One region of the Streptomyces daghestanicus genome, then DNA from elsewhere that is predicted to be linked to it. Evidence: riboswitches for the same ligand, from Rfam matches in the RefSeq annotation. Region 1 holds a riboswitch; the other holds the start of a gene.
What was found. A riboswitch is a leader RNA that binds a small molecule or an ion and turns the genes downstream of it on or off. The one in region 1 is predicted to bind glycine.
Positions count from the first base shown of each region.

Region 1 (5,251 bases):
GGGCACGGCAAACCACTCGTAGGGTGATTATCACTCGGCGTGCCGAGTGTGGCGATCGTTGACGCACCCTTGGTGACTGCCTACCTTCGAGGAGGCAGGTCAAGGACGGAGGTCGGCGTGAGAAGCAGCGGCGACAGTACGGTGGGGAGCGTCCCTGCACCCGGTCCGGGGTCGGGCGTTCCGTACTCTCCCGAGGGTTCTCGGCTCCGCCCCGCGGTGGCGCCGAGCGGCGGAGGGGCGGCGTCCATGACGTCCGAGCAGATCGGCTACCGGGGGCCCACGGCCTGCGCGGCCGCCGGTATCACCTACCGGCAGCTCGACTACTGGGCCCGTACCGGGCTGGTGGAGCCGAGCGTGCGGTCCGCCCACGGGTCGGGGACGCAGCGGTTGTACAGCTTCCGCGACGTGGTGGTGCTGAAGATCGTCAAGCGGTTCCTCGACACCGGTGTGTCGTTGCAGAACATCCGCACGACCGTCCAGCACCTCAGGGAGAGCGGCTTCCGCGATCTGGAGCGGATGACGCTGATGAGCGACGGCGCCACGGTCTACGAGTGCACGTCTCCCGACGAGGTGCACGCCCTGCTCCAGGGCGGCCAGGGGATCTTCGGGATCGCCGTCGGGGTGGTGTGGCGGGACGTGGAGAACGCCCTGTCGCAGCTGCACGGGGAGCGCGTCGACACCGGGGAGACCCTGGTCGGGCACAACCCGGCGGACGAACTGGCCCGGCGGCGCAACCGGGCGGTCTGAGACCCGCGCGTTGTCAGTGGTGTAGGGCAGCATCGGAGAGGTGAGAACCGCGCCGACGATCCTGCATCTCGACATGGACGCCTTCTACGCCTCGGTGGAGCAGGCGTCGAAGCCGAGTCTGCGCGGAAAAGCCGTGGTGGTGGGCGGTCTGGGGCCGCGCGGCGTGGTGGCCACCGCTTCCTACGAGGCCCGGGTCTTCGGCGTCCACTCGGCCATGCCCATGGCGCAGGCCCGGCGGCTCGCGCCGCACGCCGCCTACCTCGTCCCGCGCTTCCAGCTCTACCGGTCGGTGAGCGAGCAGGTGATGGGGCTGCTGCGGGCGCTGTCGCCGCTGGTGGAGCCGCTGAGCCTGGACGAGGCGTTCGTGGACCTGGAGGCCGGCGGGACGGCCTGGGACGCGGAGTCGGCGCGGCTGACCGGTACCCGGCTGCGGGCCGACATCCGGACCGTCACCGGGCTCACCGGATCGGTGGGGCTCGCCGCCTCCAAGATGCTCGCCAAGATCGCCTCCGAGGACGCCAAGCCCGACGGACTGGTGCTGATCGAGCCGGGCACCGAGCGCGCCCTGCTCGCGCCGATGCCGGTGCGCACCCTGCCGGGCGTGGGGCCGGCCACCGGCGACCATCTGCGGCGGGCGGGGATCACCACCGTCGGCGAGATCGCCGAGGCCGGCGAGGACGAGCTGGTCCGGCTGCTGGGCAAGGCGCACGGACACGCGCTGTACGCCATGGCGCTGGCCCACGACGAGCGGCCCGTGGTCGCCGAGCGGGAGGCCAAGTCGGTGTCGGTGGAGGACACCTACGACGTGGACATCCACGACCGCACCCGGGTCGGTCTGGAGGTGCGGCGGCTGGCCGAGAGGTGCGTGGGGCGGCTGCGCGGGGCCGGGCTGTCGGGGCGCACCATCGTGCTCAAGGTACGGCGGTACGACTTCTCCACCCTGACCCGCTCGGAGACGCTGCGCGGGCCCACGGACGATGTCGCGGTGGTCGCGGAGGCGGCGGCGCGGCTGCTGGACGCCGTGGACACCACCGGCGGGGTGCGGCTGCTCGGCGTGGGCGTCACCGGGCTGGCCGACTTCACGCAGGAGGACCTCTTCGCGCAGGCGGCCGAGGCGCGGGCGGCGGCGGAGGAACGGGCCGTAGCCGAAGAACGGGCGGCGGCCGGGGAACGGGGCGGGCCCGGGGAGCGGGGAGCGGCGGAGGAGCAGGCGGTGACGGGGGCCCCGCCGGACACGGCCGTCGCGGAGGCAGGCCGGACGGCTTCCGCCGAGCCGGACCTTCCGCCCCCCGAGCGCCGCTGGCCCTCGGGGCACGACGTGCGGCACAGCGTGCACGGGCACGGATGGGTGCAGGGCAGCGGCCTGGGCCGGGTCACCGTGCGGTTCGAGACGCCGTACTCGGCGCGGCCGGGGCGGGTGCGGACCTTCCGGACCGACGATCCGGAGCTCGAACCGGCGGAGCCGCTGCCACTGGTGGAGCGAAGACCCGAGGACGCCGGCCCGGTGCGGCCGGCCGGTGCCGCGGGATGACGCCGCGCCCCCGGCTCAGGTGGGCTCCTCCTGGCCCGCCAGCCGGCCGAAGTCGTGGTCGGGCGGCGGGGGCGGGGCGGCGACGTCGAGACCGTAGTGGTGGTAGAGCTGGAGTTCCTGCTCCGGGGAGAGATGGCGGCCGACGCCGAAGTCGGGGGCCTCCTTGACCAGCGCCCGGTCGAAGGGGACGCGCAGGGTGCCGTCGACCAGTTCGCTGGGCTCCAGCGGCACGAAGGCGTCCCGGCCGAAGAGACCGGTGCGTATCGCCGCCCATTCGGGGACGCCGGTGGCGTCGTCGAGGTAGACCTCGTCGACGGTGCCGATCCTCGCGCCGTTGCGGTCGAACGCCTTGCGGCCGATCAGGGTGCGCGGGTCGATGTCGGAACGCACGGGCCCTCCAGCTGGTCGCCAACCATCCGGTTCATCATCCGTAAGCACTACAAAAGAGCACATTCGGATGCGCGGCCACTCGAAAGACCGTGCGGGGGCCTCGCTGGTAGGCTGGCGACGGCTGCTGACCCCGTGCGGGAGAGTCCTCCGGTCGCACACCGGAGGCGCCGAAGGAGCAAATCCTCCCCGGAATCTCTCAGGCCCACGTACCGCACGGACGAGGTCACTCTGGAAAGCAGAGCGGGTGTCGACGGCTCCCGTTCTCACCGACGGTGAAAGCCGGGAACCCTCGGGCGGCCCGGTGAAGCTCTCAGGTCGAGATGACAGAGGGGGAGGCCGTCCGGGCACCCGCGCCGTGGTGCCCCTCGCAGGTCGCGTCAGACCAGGAGGCCTCCGCAATGACCGCCCACCGCACTCCGCTCACCGAACTCGAACGGGGCACACCCTTCGAGCAGCGCCACATCGGCCCCGACCTGGAGGCGCGGGCCAAGATGCTCGCCCAGGTCGGGTACGGCTCGCTGGACGAGCTGACGGCCGCCGCCGTACCGGACGTGATCAAGAGCGCCGACGCGCTGGACCTGCCGGACGCGCGCACGGAGGCCGAGGTGCTGGCCGAGCTGCGCTCGCTGGCCGACCGCAACCAGGTCCTCGACACCATGATCGGCCTCGGCTACTACGGCACGTTCACCCCGCCGGTGATCCTGCGCAACGTCATGGAGAACCCGGCCTGGTACACCGCGTACACGCCGTACCAGCCGGAGATCTCGCAGGGCCGCCTTGAGGCGCTGCTCAACTTCCAGACGATGGTGGCCGAGCTGACCGGGCTGCCGACCTCCGGGGCCTCACTGCTCGACGAGGGCACGGCGGCGGCCGAGGCGATGGCACTCTCCCGGCGCCTGGGCAAGAACAAGAAGGGCCTCTTCCTGGTCGACGCGGACGCGCTGCCGCAGACCATCGCCGTGATCGAGACCCGCGCCGAGCCGACCGGGGTCGAGGTCGTCGTCGCCGACCTCAGCGAGGGCATCCCGGCCGGGATCGCGGAGCGGGAGATCAACGGCGTACTGATCCAGTACCCGGGCGCCTCCGGTGCCGTACGCGACATCAAGCCGGTCATCGACCGGGCGCACGAGCTGGGCGCGCTGGTCACCGTCGCCGCCGACCTGCTCGCGCTGACGCTGCTGAAGTCTCCCGGTGAGCTGGGCGCCGACATCGCGGTGGGCACGACCCAGCGGTTCGGGGTGCCGATGGGCTTCGGCGGCCCGCACGCCGGTTACCTGGCCGTCCAGGAGAAGATGGCCCGCAGCCTGCCCGGGCGGCTCGTGGGCGTCTCCGTGGACGCCGACGGCAACCGGGCGTACCGGCTGGCCCTGCAGACCCGCGAGCAGCACATCCGCCGGGAGAAGGCCACCAGCAACATCTGCACCGCGCAGGTCCTCCTCGCCGTGATGGCCGGGATGTACGCCGTGTACCACGGGCCGGACGGGCTGCGCGGCATCGCCCGGCGCACCCACCGGTACGCCTCCGTCCTGGCCGCCGGACTCGCGGCGGGCGGCGTCGAGATCGTGCACGGCGCCTACTTCGACACGCTCACCGCGCGAGTGCCCGGCCGGGCCGCCGAGGTGGTCGGCGCCGCCCGGGAGAACGGGGTCAACCTGCGGCTCGTCGACGCCGACCACGTCTCCATGGCCTGCGACGAGACGACCACGCGCGCCCAGCTCGGCGCGGTGTGGAACGCGTTCGGGGTCGAGGGCGACATCGAGGCGCTGGACGCGTCGAGCGAGGACGCGCTGCCCGGGGAACTGCTGCGCACCGACGAGTTCCTCACCCACCCCGTCTTCCACCGGCACCGCTCCGAGACCGCCATGCTGCGCTACCTGCGCCGCCTCGCCGACCGGGACTACGCGCTGGACCGGGGCATGATCCCGCTGGGCTCCTGCACCATGAAGCTCAACGCGACCACCGAGATGGAGCCGGTGACCTGGCCCGAGTTCGGGCAGCTGCACCCCTTCGCCCCCGCCGGCCAGGCGCAGGGCTACCTCACGCTCATCCGTGAGCTGGAGGAGCGGCTCGCCGAGGTCACCGGGTACGACAAGGTCTCGCTCCAGCCCAACGCCGGGTCGCAGGGCGAGCTGGCCGGGCTGCTCGCCGTACGCGGGTACCACCGGGCCAACGGGGACGAGCAGCGGACCGTGTGCCTCATCCCGTCGTCCGCGCACGGCACCAACGCCGCCAGCGCGGTGATGGCCGGGATGAAGGTCGTCGTCGTGAAGACCGCCGAGGACGGCGAGATCGACGTGGAGGACCTGCGGGCCAAGATCGAGCAGTACCGCGACGAGCTGGCGGTGCTGATGATCACCTACCCGTCCACGCACGGCGTCTTCGAGGCGCACGTCGCCGACATCTGCGCGGCCGTGCACGACGCGGGCGGCCAGGTGTACGTGGACGGCGCCAACCTCAACGCCCTGGTGGGCCTCGCCCGGCCGGGTCACTTCGGCGGCGACGTCTCCCACCTGAACCTGCACAAGACCTTCTGCATCCCGCACGGCGGCGGCGGCCCCGGGGTCGGCCCCGTGGGCGTGCGCG
Region 1 covers NZ_BNDX01000002.1:644,688-649,938, forward strand. The annotation lists gene Sdagh_RS03090 (MerR family transcriptional regulator) at 118-747, shown strand; gene Sdagh_RS03095 (DNA polymerase IV) at 788-2,278, shown strand; gene Sdagh_RS03100 (PRC-barrel domain-containing protein) at 2,294-2,668, opposite strand; glycine riboswitch at 2,794-2,890, shown strand; gene gcvP (aminomethyl-transferring glycine dehydrogenase) at 3,067-5,251, shown strand, end outside.

Region 2 (5,251 bases), on a different contig from region 1:
GCCGGCCGTCGGCCTTGATCCGCTCCACCCGGGCGTCGGCCGACTCGACGTCCACCGTGCGCGGGGAGTCGCCCTCCAGGCCGAGCAGCACCGCCTTGGGGGTGCCGTGGCCGTGGCCGGTGGCGCCGAGGGAGCCGTACAGCTCCGCGCGGACCGAGGCGACGGAGCCGAGCAGGCCCTCGTTGCCCAGCCGGCGGGCGAAGATGCGGGCCGCGCGCATCGGGCCGACCGTGTGCGAGCTCGACGGCCCGATGCCGATCGAGAACAGGTCGAAGACCGAGATGGCCACGGAAGACTCCTCAAAGCGGGGGTGGTGCGGGGAGGGAAGGGGGCGCCGTCCGCTGGTGGCGGGCCCGGCGCCCCGAGGGGTGCCCGTCCCGGGCCGGTGGTGCGGCCCGGGACGGCGGGTGCGGCCCCGGGCCGCCGGTTCGGCCCGGGTACGGCGGCTGCGGTCCCGGACTACCGGTCCAGCCCGGGGTACAGCGGGTGCTTGTCGGCCAGGGCGGTGACCCGGGCCTTCAGCGCGTCGGCGTCGTAGGACGGCTTCAGCGCCTCGGCGATCACGTCCGCGACCTCGGTGAAGTCCTCGGCGGTGAAGCCGCGGGTCGCCAGGGCCGGGGTGCCGATGCGCAGCCCGGAGGTCACCATCGGCGGACGCGGGTCGTTCGGGACGGCATTGCGGTTGACCGTGATGCCGATCTCGTGGAGCCGGTCCTCGGCCTGCTGCCCGTCCAGCTCCGAGTCGCGCAGGTCGACCAGGACCAGGTGGACGTCGGTGCCGCCGGTCAGGACCGAGACACCCGCCGCCTTCGCGTCATCCCGCACCAGGCGCTCGGCCAGGACGCGGGCGCCCTCCAGCGTACGACGCTGGCGCTCCCTGAACTCCTCGCCGGCCGCGATCTTGAAGGCGACCGCCTTGGCGGCGATCACATGCTCCAGCGGACCGCCCTGCTGACCTGGGAAGACCGCGGAGTTGATCTTCTTGGCCAGCTCGGCCGTGGAGAGGATCACACCGCCGCGGGGGCCGCCCAGCGTCTTGTGCGTGGTCGTGGTGACGACATGGGCGTGCGGCACCGGGTTGGGGTGCAGGCCCGCCGCGACCAGACCGGCGAAGTGCGCCATGTCGACCATCAGGTACGCGCCGACCTCGTCCGCGATCCGGCGGAACGCGGCGAAGTCCAGCTGCCGGGGGTACGCCGACCAGCCGGCCACGATCAGCTTCGGCTTCTTCTCCTTGGCGAGGCGCTCCACCTCGGCCAGGTCGACCAGGCCGTCGTCGCCCACGTGGTACGGGACGACGTCGTACAGCTTGCCGGAGAAGTTGATCTTCATGCCGTGGGTCAGGTGCCCGCCGTGGGCGAGGTCCAGGCCCATGATCGTGTCGCCGGGCTTCAGCAGCGCGAACATCGCCGCGGCGTTGGCCTGGGCGCCGGAGTGCGGCTGCACATTGGCGTGCTCGGCGCCGAACAGCGCCTTGATCCGGTCGATCGCGATCCGCTCGACCACGTCGACGTGCTCGCAGCCGCCGTAGTAGCGGCGGCCGGGGTAGCCCTCGGCGTACTTGTTGGTCAGGACCGAGCCCTGGGCCTCCATCACCGCGACGGGCGCGAAGTTCTCGGAGGCGATCATCTCCAGGGTGGACTGCTGGCGGCGCAGCTCGGCGTCGACGGCGGCGGCGACGTCGGGGTCCAGTGCGTGCAGCGGGGTGTCGAGAAGGTTCATCGTCCGCGGTCCTCAGCCGGCCGAGAAGGCCGTGTACTCGTCGGCGGAGAGCAGGTCGCCCGGTTCGTCCGCGACCCGCACCTTGAACAGCCAGCCGCCCTCGAAGGGCGCGGAGTTCACCAGCGACGGGTCGTCCACGACGTCCTCGTTCACCTCGGTGACCTCGCCGGAGACGGGGGAGTACAGGTCGGAGACCGACTTGGTCGACTCCAGCTCGCCGCAGGTCTCGCCCGCGGTCACGGCCGCGCCGACCTCGGGGAGCTGGACGAAGACGACGTCGCCGAGGGCGTTGGCCGCGTGCTCGGTGATGCCGACCGTCGAGACGCCGTCCTCGGCGGCCGACAGCCACTCGTGCTCCTTGCTGTAGCGGAGCTGCTGGGGGTTGTTGCTCATGGCCTGGATTCTCCTGTATGCGGGGGTGCGGTGGTGGACGTGGTGGGGACGTGGTGGCGGTCGGAAGGCCGCCGGGGCCGCTTCGGGCGTCTCCGGGGGCCGCCCCTCATGTTCCCGGGGCTGCTTCCGGGGGCGGCTTCTGGCCTACTTCTGGCGCTTGTAGAACGGCAGCGCCACGACCTCGTAGGGCTCGTGGCTGCCCCGGATGTCGACGCCGACCCCGGGCGTGCCCGGTGCCGCGTGCGCCGCGTCGACGTACGCCATGGCGATCGGCCTGCCCAGCGTGGGGGAGGGGGCGCCGGAGGTGACCTCACCGATCACCCGGCCGTCCGCGACCACCGGGTACCCGGCGCGCGGCACCCGGCGGCCCTCGGCGACCAGGCCGGCCAGGACGCGCGGCGGGGCCTGCTCGGCCCGCGCGGCGGCCTCGGCCAGCGCGGCCCGGCCCACGAAGTCGCCGTCCTTCTCGAACTTCACCACCCGGCCGAGCCCGGCGTCGAAGGGCGTCAGCGAGGTCGTCAGCTCATGGCCGTACAGCGGCATGCCGGCCTCCAGGCGGAGCGTGTCCCGGCAGGACAGGCCGCAGGGGACGAGACCGGCCGCCGCGCCCGCCTCGGTCAGCGCCTGCCACAGCCGCTCCGCGTCCGCCGGGGCGACGAACAGCTCGAAGCCGTCCTCGCCGGTGTAACCGGTGCGCGCGATCAGGGCGGGGACACCGGCGACCGTGCCGGGCAGGCCCGCGTAGTACTTCAGCGCGTCCAGGTCGGCGTCGGTGAGGCCCTTGAGGATGCCCGGGGACCGCGGCCCCTGCACGGCGAGCAGCGCGTAGGCGTCCCGGTCGTCGCGGACCTCGGCGTCGAAGCCGGCCGCCCGCTCGGTGAGGGCGTCCAGCACCACCTGGGCGTTGGAGGCGTTGGCGACCACCAGGTACTCGGTGTCGGCCAGCCGGTAGACGATCAGGTCGTCCAGGATGCCGCCGTCCGCCCGGCAGATCATGGTGTAGCGGGCGCGGCCCGGCTTGACGGTGCCGATGCTGCCGACCAGGGCGAAGTCCAGCAGGGCGGCCGCCTGCGGGCCGGTGACGGTGATCTCGCCCATGTGCGAGAGGTCGAAGAGGCCGGCGCGGGTGCGCACGGCGGTGTGCTCGTCGCGCTCGGAGCCGTAGCGCAGCGGCATGTCCCAGCCGGCGAAGTCGGTCATCGTGGCGCCGAGCGCGCGGTGGACGGCGTCCAGCGCCGTACGGCGGGGTGCGGTACTGCTCATCGGTCGGTCGTCTCCCAGGACAGGACGGCAGGGCGAGGAAGGCCCTCCCCATCTGTCATCGGTACCTGAGAGGTTCGCCGTGACCACACGCGCCACCGGACGTACCGGTCGTGGTCAGGACTTGCACCTTGGGTGGGACCGCCCGACGGCAGCCCGCTTTTCAGATGTGCCTCGCCCGCGCGGTGACGGTGCCTGAGAGATTCAAGGGAGGAACTTGCTCCTTCGGCGCCCCGGCGACGGCCGGGGACTCTCCCGCGCGGATTCAAACGGCCGGTATGCAGTTGGCGCGGCCACAGTAGCACCGGCCCCGGCGACACCCCCGACGCCCGCCCCGCGCAGCCCTGCGCCCGCCCGTTCCACCCTCTGCGCCGGGCTCGCGCGCCCCCGATGCCCGCTCCCTGCACCCCCGCGCCCCCGAGGTCCGCCCCACCCCCTCCGGGATCCGCCCGCGCCACCGCGCGGCCGGCATCTGTGACCGGCTTGTGGCAGGAAGTGCACCAAAACGCGAGACCACCGCATTACCTTCTCTTTACACTCGACGGGGAGGGGAACTCGTGAACCGCCCCAGGGGAGGACGATCACGGTGAACAGGACCACGGCATACGCCACGACCGCGGGACTCGCGCTGCCCGCGCCGCACCCCGCCCCGGCCCGGGAGGCGTGCGCCGAGCGGCCCGCACCCGTCGTCCGCGACCTGCGCGGCCGCGCGGGTCACAGCCCGCACGCCCTGCTCTTCGGCCCGCAGGACCTCGTCGCCGTCACCGGCCTGCCCGGCAGCGGCAAGTCGACCCTGATGCGCCGCACCGTGCGCGGCACCCGCATCGACTCCCAGGACACCCGCGACCGCTGGGACCGGCGCGTGCCGCGCCTGCTGCCGTACGCCGTCTACCGCCCGCTCGTCCGCCTCGCCCACTACGCCGGTCTGCGCCGCGCCCTGCGCTCCGGCGCCGGCGTCGTCGTGCACGACTGCGGCACCCAGACCTGGGTCCGGCGCTGGCTGGCCCACGAGGCCCGGCGGCGCGGCGGCACCCTGCACCTGCTGCTGCTCGACGTGGAGGCCGAGCAGGCCCTGGAAGGCCAGCGCGAGCGCGGCCGGGGCGTCTCGAAGTACGCGTTCCTGCGCCACCGCGCCGCCACCACCCGGCTGCTGCGCGCGGCGGAGCGGGGCGACCTGCCGCCCGGCTGCGCGGCCGCGGTGCTGCTGGACCGGGCGGCGGCCGACACCCTGCGCCGGATCGGTTTCACCGGCTGACCGCCGGATGGGCTTCACCGGCTGACCGCCGGCTCGGCTTCACCGGATGGGCTTCACCGGCTGACCGCCGGATGGGCTTCACCGGCTGACCGCCGGATGGGCTTCACCGGCTGACCGCCGGATGGGCTTCACCGGCTGACCGCCGGATGGGCTTCACCGGATGGGCTTCACCTGCTGACCGTCGGACCGGTCGCCCCCGGGGCCGTCCGGGTTAGCCTTTTCAGCCGACAGCAGCGGTCCCACACAGGCGGTAGGCAGATGGACTTCCCGGCGGCGGGTTTCCCCGCGGACTTCCCGGCGCAGGCGCACCCCCACCCGCACGGCGGATGGCCCGGCAACGAACTGGAGGAGGTGCTCTCCGCCGCCCTCGGCGTGCCGGGCGCCGGCGGCCGGATAGTCGAGGTCCTCGGCCGCAGCTTCCTCTGGATTCCGCTGCCCAACGGCGGCGGTCCGCACAGCGGCCCCCTGGACCTGCCCACCCTGGAGATCGACGGCCAGGCGTACGTCCCGGTGTTCAGCTCCGAGGAGCAGTTCCGCCAGGCCGCCGGCGCGCACATGGCGTACACCATCGCGCCCGCCGTGGAGTTCGCCCGCGGTCTGCCCCCGCAGGTCGGCATCGCC
Region 2 covers NZ_BNDX01000008.1:739,555-744,805, reverse strand. The annotation lists gene Sdagh_RS12745 (L-serine ammonia-lyase) at 1-289, opposite strand, end outside; gene glyA (serine hydroxymethyltransferase) at 460-1,722, opposite strand; gene gcvH (glycine cleavage system protein GcvH) at 1,735-2,115, opposite strand; gene gcvT (glycine cleavage system aminomethyltransferase GcvT) at 2,260-3,378, opposite strand; glycine riboswitch at 3,421-3,548, opposite strand; glycine riboswitch at 3,549-3,643, opposite strand; gene Sdagh_RS12725 (AAA family ATPase) at 3,962-4,630, shown strand; gene Sdagh_RS12720 (enhanced serine sensitivity protein SseB) at 4,889-5,251, shown strand, end outside.
Region 2: linked by a shared signal. The riboswitch ahead of gcvT (glycine cleavage system aminomethyltransferase GcvT) and the one ahead of gcvP (aminomethyl-transferring glycine dehydrogenase) in region 1 are both predicted to bind glycine.